Linked DNA regions of Chelatococcus sp. YT9. Each later gene encodes a partner of the first gene's protein in a complex. Links are inferred from orthologs where the notes say so. Each region holds a gene or a part of one and is shown in the gene's direction. Other genes may lie near its edges.

Region 1 (3,250 bases):
TTCGACCCGTCATCCGGTTTTTCAGATCATCACGATGCAGGCCTGCGTGGCGTCCGTCGTTGTGCTGCTGATATTCATGCGGGGTGGCTATATCGCCAAAAGAAGCGGGCTCGTGCATGATCGACACGTCCGTAATCCGAAGCTTCTGGCTTTGCGCGGCCTGTTAGCCGGCATCGGATCAACGGCGGGTCTTTATGCGTTTTCCTTGCTTCCGCTTGCCGATGTCTATGCGATAACTTTTGCGTCGCCTCTATTGGTTACGTTGGCGTCTGTTCTTATCTTGCGGGAGGAAGTCGGTATTCGGCGCTGGGCTGCCGTGATCGCGGGCCTCATCGGCATTCTCATTATGGTCCGGCCGGGATATGCAGCGGTCAACATGGGCCATATCGCGGCCTTCATCAGCATCTTCGTGTCGACTGCGGTCGTGCTGATCATGCGGTCCATCGGTGCCACCGAAAGCCGCAACATGATGGTTGGGGCCGTGCTCGCGGGCCAGTTGATGGCCGGGATCCCAGGTACCTTCCTCTGGTTCTCCCCGCCGTCGGCTTTCGATATCGGCCTTGTGGTCGTTGGCGGACTTCTTAATGTTGCGGCTCAGTTCCTCTTTCTCGAAGCGCTGCGGTTGGCGCCTGCCTCCAGCGTCGCGCCGATGCAATATACGAAGCTCGTGTGGGCGCTGATCGTTGGCGCGTTGCTGTTTGGAGATCTGCCGACCGTCCACATGCTGCTCGGCGCCGCCATCGTCATCGCCTCGGTGCTCTACATGTTCCATCGCGAGCGCAAGCGCGGCGTTGCCCCGAGCGTCGCCTGAGCGGGACGTCGTTGCCTGAGAGGGCGTGTGGCCGCGTGCCTTTCTGCTTGATCGCGTCCCGGCAGCCGGTATCGTGCCGCCATGAGCGACAGCATGACGGGTCAGAACTTCGCGGGTGAAGGTTCCGCGACGAACATTCAGGAATGGACGGTATCGAGCCTGTCCGGCGCCCTGAAGCGGACGTTGGAGGATGCGTTCGGCCACGTCCGCCTCAAGGGCGAGGTCTCCGGCTATCGTGGACCGCATTCCTCCGGCCACTGTTATTTCGCGTTGAAGGACGAGGGCGCCAAGCTCGAGGCTGTGATCTGGAAGGGTGTCTTCAATCGCCTCAAGATCAAGCCGCAGGAAGGACTGGAAGTGGTCGTCACCGGCCGCATCACCACCTTTCCCGGCTCCTCGAAATACCAGATCATCATCGAGGCTATCGAGCCGGCGGGCGTCGGCGCGCTCATGGCGATCCTGGAGGAGCGCCGGCGCAAGCTTGCGGCTGAGGGGTTGTTCGACGAGGCGCGCAAGCAGCTTCTGCCGTTCTTGCCAAACGTCATCGGCGTCGTCACGTCACCGACGGGCGCTGTCATCCGCGATATCATCCATCGGCTGGAGGATCGTTTTCCGAGCCATGTACTCGTCTGGCCCGTACGCGTGCAGGGGGAGACGAGCGCCGCCGAGGTGGCGGCAGCCATCGACGGCTTCAACGCGCTTCCCGCCAGCGGTCCCATCCCTCGGCCCGATGTCATCATCGTCGCGCGCGGCGGCGGTTCGCTGGAAGATCTATGGTCCTTCAATGACGAGGCGGTCGTGCGTGCCGCCGCCGCCAGCGACATCCCGCTCATTTCGGCTGTGGGCCATGAGACGGATTGGACCCTCATCGACTATGCCGCGGATCTGCGCTGTCCGACGCCGACCGGTGCGGCCGAGAAGGTCGTGCCCGTGCGGCGGGATCTCGCGCTGCGCGTTGCCGATCTTGGCCGCCGCCACGGCGAGGCGATGGCGCGGCTCAGTGAGCGCCGCCGAACCGATCTGCGCAGCCTGACGCGAGCCTTGCGCCGGCCGGAGGATCTTATCGCCGGGCCGCGCCAGCGGCTCGATCTCGCTGCCGGCAAGCTCGTCCATGGCTTGCGTGTCAACGCGCGCCGGCACGAAATTGCGCTCACGGCCCTTGCACGGCGTCTCGTGCGCCTCTCGCCCCATCTGCAGCTGGAACAGTCGCGGGCCCGGCTGGCGCGGGCTGGGCAGCAGCTCGATCGCTGTTTTGCAGCCAACAGCCATCGCTACGCCCGGGCTTTCATGCGGGTAGCGGGTCGGCTATCGAGCCAGGGCCTGAGACACAGGCTCGATCGCGGCCGCGATCGGCTCGTGATCGCGGGGGGGCGCCTTGAAGAGATAGCACCGGAAATCGTGGCGCGCCGTTGCAAGCAGCTTGAAAGCGTCTGGAAACTGATCGACAGTCTAGGCCACAAGGGCGTGCTCGCCAGGGGCTATGCGCTGGTGCTGGATGAGGCGCGGCACCCTGTCCGGAGTGCAAGCACGGTGGCGGCGGGCATGCCGATGACGATCATGCTGTCCGATGGCGAGTTTGGCGCCGTCGCGGTTGATGGCGCGGAGGGCGCCGGAAGGGGAACGCGGGGCGGCCGCACCACGACCCGAAAGACGGGTGAGGCGGGAAAGGCCGGCTCGGACAAGCAGAGCAGCCTGTTCGACACATGATCGCGGCAGATCGAGCAAGGGCGTCACGATGAACCGGCATGACTATCGCTTCAACGGAAATGGTGAGGCCAGTCTCCAATATCTCGACGCGGACTTTCGCGTGCTGAAGCCCGGCAGTTATGTGGTCTGCTCGGTCACGGGCGAGCGCATTCCCCTCGATAAGCTCCGCTACTGGAGTGTCGACCGTCAAGAGGCCTATGCCTCGCCCGAGGCCGTGCTCGAGCGCTACAAGGCTCTTCGCCGGGCGTAAGGGTCACTCGGTATTCAGCACTCTCAGATGGAAGGTTATGTCGGAATGTCGGTGTCATCCGACGGCTCCTAGGCGGTCCGCTTCCGGCCCTTCTTCGTCTTGCGCAGCCAGCCCAACACGAATGCGGCAAGACCCTTTTCGTCGTCAGGCACGAACCGCACCGGCAACACCACGAGGCCTGGCAGATGGCTGATATCGTCGCCGAGGCGCGCTAGGTCCTTCTCCGTCGTGACGAGCAGGGCGTCCAGAGCTTTGGCGCGGGCCGCCAATGCTCGCAAATCCGCCGGCGTGTAGGGCTGGTGGTCACCGAATGCTGCTTCGTCGACGACCTCCGCTCCGATAGACCGCAGGGTTGCGAAAAACTTCTCCGGCCGGCCGATCCCGGCGAAGGCCGCGACACGCTTGCCGTGCAAGCCGGCAGCGGCTTCTGGGTCTGGGACGAGCGCCCCGGTAAAGACCGGGCGGTGGCGGGCAATGTCCAT
Region 2 (3,234 bases), 2.8 Mb from region 1 along the record:
TTTCGACAAGAGCATTCCTTTCGCGCTCGTCGCGGCAGCCCTTGGTCTTGCCGCCACATATGCCGCGCGCCTGACGCGCACGCGGGAGGGGGAAGCGCCGGTCCTGGCGCTCGGCACAGGCGCTTTCGCTTCCGCCGCCGTCGCGGCGCTTGCGCTCGGCCTCACTTTCGCGCTCGACAAGGGCATGCTGACAGTCAGCTTCGCGCTCGCGGCGCTGGGCACGGCCTGGGTTGGCTGGCTCTGCCGGATCCCAGCCCTGCGCTACGTCGTCGGCGCGATCGGCGCCCTTGTCCTCGGCCGCGTCATCTGGGACCCTGCCATCGCAGGCAGCGATCTCGGCACCACGCCGATCCTGAACTGGCTGCTCTGGGGCTATGGTGTGCCGGCGGTCAGCTTTGGCCTCGCGGCGGTTATCCTAGCGAGGCATCGCCGGGACGCCATCACGCAGCTCTGCGAAAGCCTCTCGATCGTCTTCGCGGCGCTACTCGTTTTCTTCCAGATCCGCCATGCGCTCAGTGGCGGTGACATCCTGCGGGAATCCTCCAGCCTGATCGAGGCGGGGCTGATGGTGACTTCGAGCCTCCTGTTTTCACTCGTGATGGTGCGCTTCGATACGCGCCGGAGAGATCCGGTCTATCGCATCGCTTCGCTGGCTTTCGGCGCCTTCTCGCTGGCCATATCCTTCGGTTCCCTGGCTTTCATCGACAACCCAGCCTTTTCGGGCGATGCCGTTCCGGGTGGCGCGATCTTCAACGGGCTTCTTCTCGGTTATCTCATCCCGGCGATCGCCGCCTTTGCAGTGGCCTGGTATGCGCGGCCGAGCCGACCAATGTGGTACGTATATACCGCGGCAGGGCTCGGCCTCTTTCTGCATCTGCTTTATATGCTGCTGGAAATCCGCCGGTTGTTCCAGGGCCCCGTGCTCAGTATTTGGCGGGTGACCAGCGAAACGGAGCTCTGGGTCTATTCGCTGGCGCTTCTCGCGATGGGCGTACTGTTGCTCGCTATCGGGCTTTTGTGGCGGCTTCGTCTCGCCCGGCTCCTGTCCGGGGCCTATATCCTTGCTGCCGTGCTGAAGGTGTTCCTTGTCGACATGGCGAACCTCGAAGGCGCGCTCCGGGCATTGTCCTTCATCGGACTGGGGCTTGTTCTGGTCGGCATCGGCCTTGCCTATCAAAAGCTTCTCCTGAGGACCAGGCCTCACATCCCCGTGCCAAGGACAGAGCCGCCCACGCCGCCGCAATAATGCCGCGTGGAACGGCGACAAGGTGGAAGGGCTCCAAGCTTGCAACTTGGGGGGTAAACGGGCGATAACGCGCACCATGACCAAAGAAGTTTCTAAGGACCCATCTCCTCGCGCTGCGAACCAGCCCGACCTGGCCGCTCTCCCCTTCGAGCGGGCGCTGGCTGAGTTAGAGCAGATCGTCGCGCGTCTCGAACGCGGCGATGTGGCACTTGAGGAATCGCTCGCCATCTATGAGCGCGGCGAGGCTCTGAAGGCTCACTGCGAGGCTTTGCTGAGGCGCGCCGAGCAGCGCATCGAGAAAATAACCCTGTCGTCCGATGGTCGGGCGGTCGGGACAGAGCCGCTCGACATCGAGACATAAAAAGCCGCCCGACCGGATCGCCCTCCATTCCAGCCGGGCGGGTCGATCTCTTTTTTGCGTGAGGACCATCGCCGTGCCGGCAGCTACCCCACTTCTGGACACGATCGACCTGCCCGAGGACCTCAGGCGCCTGCCCGACGCGGCGCTGCGCCAGCTCGCCGATGAGCTGCGGCAGGAAACCATCAGCGCCGTCTCGATCACCGGCGGCCATCTCGGTGCGGGATTAGGCGTCGTCGAACTGACCGTCGCGCTCCATCACGTATTCGACACGCCGCGCGACCGCATCATCTGGGACGTCGGCCATCAGGCCTATCCGCACAAGATTCTGACCGGCCGGCGCGACCGGATCCGCACTTTGCGCAAGCCAGGCGGTCTTTCCGGCTTCACGCGCCGCTCGGAGAGCGAATACGACCCCTTCGGGGCCGCCCATTCCTCGACCTCGATTTCCGCCGGTCTCGGCATGGCCGTTGCCCAGACGCTCGACCATGCCGCCGGCAATGAGGCAGGGGGCAAGCCGCGGAACGTTGTGGCCGTCATAGGCGACGGGGCCATGTCAGCGGGGATGGCCTATGAAGCGATGAACAACGCCGGCGCTATGAACGCGCGGCTCATCGTCATCCTCAACGACAATGACATGTCGATCGCGCCGCCGGCCGGTGCCATGTCGGCCTATCTCGCGCGCCTCGTCTCCGGCGGCACTTACCGTTCCATCCGTGAAGTGGGCAAGCAACTTGCCCGCCACCTCCCGAAGTTCCTCTACGAGAAGGCGCAACGCGCCGAGGAATTCGCACGCGGATTCTGGACCGGCGGCACGCTTTTCGAAGAACTCGGCTTTTACTATGTCGGCCCGATCGACGGCCATAACCTCGACCATCTCCTGCCGGTGCTGCGCAACGCCCGCGACGCGACCTCCGGGCCAATTCTCGTCCATGTGGTCACCCAAAAGGGCAAGGGCTACGCGCCAGCTGAGGCCTCGGCTGACAAGTACCATGGGGTCGGAACCTTCGACGTCGTCACCGGTGTCCAGGCGAAGCCCAAGAGCAACGCGCCCGCCTATACCAAAGTCTTCGCGGAGAGCCTGGTTGCTGCGGCCCGCGCGGATGAGAAGATCGTCGCCGTTACCGCCGCAATGCCGTCAGGCACCGGGCTCGACCTGTTCGGACAGGTCTTCCCGACGCGGACCTTCGACGTTGGCATCGCGGAGCAGCATGCCGTGACCTTCGCGGCGGGCCTTGCTACGGAAGGCTACAAGCCGTTCTGCGCCATTTATTCGACCTTCCTGCAGCGCGCCTATGACCAGGTGGTCCACGACGTCTCCATCCAGAAGCTGCCGGTGCGCTTCGCTATCGACCGCGCCGGGCTCGTGGGGGCCGATGGCGCGACCCACGCCGGCTCCTTCGACATCGCCTTCCTCGGCTGCCTGCCTGACATGGTGGTGATGGCAGCTGCCGATGAGGCGGAACTCGTGCATATGGTCGCAACCGCCGCTGCCTATGACGAAGGACCGATCGCCTTCCGCTATCCGCGCGGTGACGGCGTGGGCGTCGATATGCCGGACAGAGGCGTCCCGCTACCGATCGGCAAGGGGCGCGTTCTGCGCGAGGGCACGCGCGTCGCGCTGTTGTCG

The links.
Region 2: the proteins of xseA (region 1) and KIO76_RS13725 are in contact, whole or in part, in a cryo-EM structure (PDB 8TXR), measured with the Escherichia coli proteins. The link is inferred for Chelatococcus sp. YT9 from one-to-one orthologs.

Annotation. Positions count from the first base shown.
Region 1 is NZ_JAHBRW010000001.1:181,589-184,838, reverse strand. Bases 275-3,211 are described here. They hold xseA (exodeoxyribonuclease VII large subunit), read left to right. Parts: upstream 275-904; coding sequence 905-2,518; downstream 2,519-3,211. Other genes in these bases: lpxK (tetraacyldisaccharide 4'-kinase), read right to left, coding at 2,837-3,211; KIO76_RS00835 (DUF2093 domain-containing protein), read left to right, coding at 2,547-2,768; KIO76_RS00845 (DMT family transporter), read left to right, coding at 275-811. In the rest of the region: more of KIO76_RS00845, read left to right, coding at 1-274; more of lpxK, read right to left, coding at 3,212-3,250. UniProt on the Escherichia coli protein: Bidirectionally degrades single-stranded DNA into large acid-insoluble oligonucleotides, which are then degraded further into small acid-soluble oligonucleotides.
Region 2 is NZ_JAHBRW010000001.1:2,990,891-2,994,124, reverse strand. The notes cover bases 44-2,964. They hold KIO76_RS13725 (exodeoxyribonuclease VII small subunit), read left to right. Parts: upstream 44-1,322; coding sequence 1,323-1,607; downstream 1,608-2,964. Other genes in these bases: dxs (1-deoxy-D-xylulose-5-phosphate synthase), read left to right, coding at 1,675-2,964; KIO76_RS13730 (DUF2339 domain-containing protein), read left to right, coding at 44-1,246. Outside these bases: more of KIO76_RS13730, read left to right, coding at 1-43; more of dxs, read left to right, coding at 2,965-3,234. UniProt on the Escherichia coli protein: Bidirectionally degrades single-stranded DNA into large acid-insoluble oligonucleotides, which are then degraded further into small acid-soluble oligonucleotides.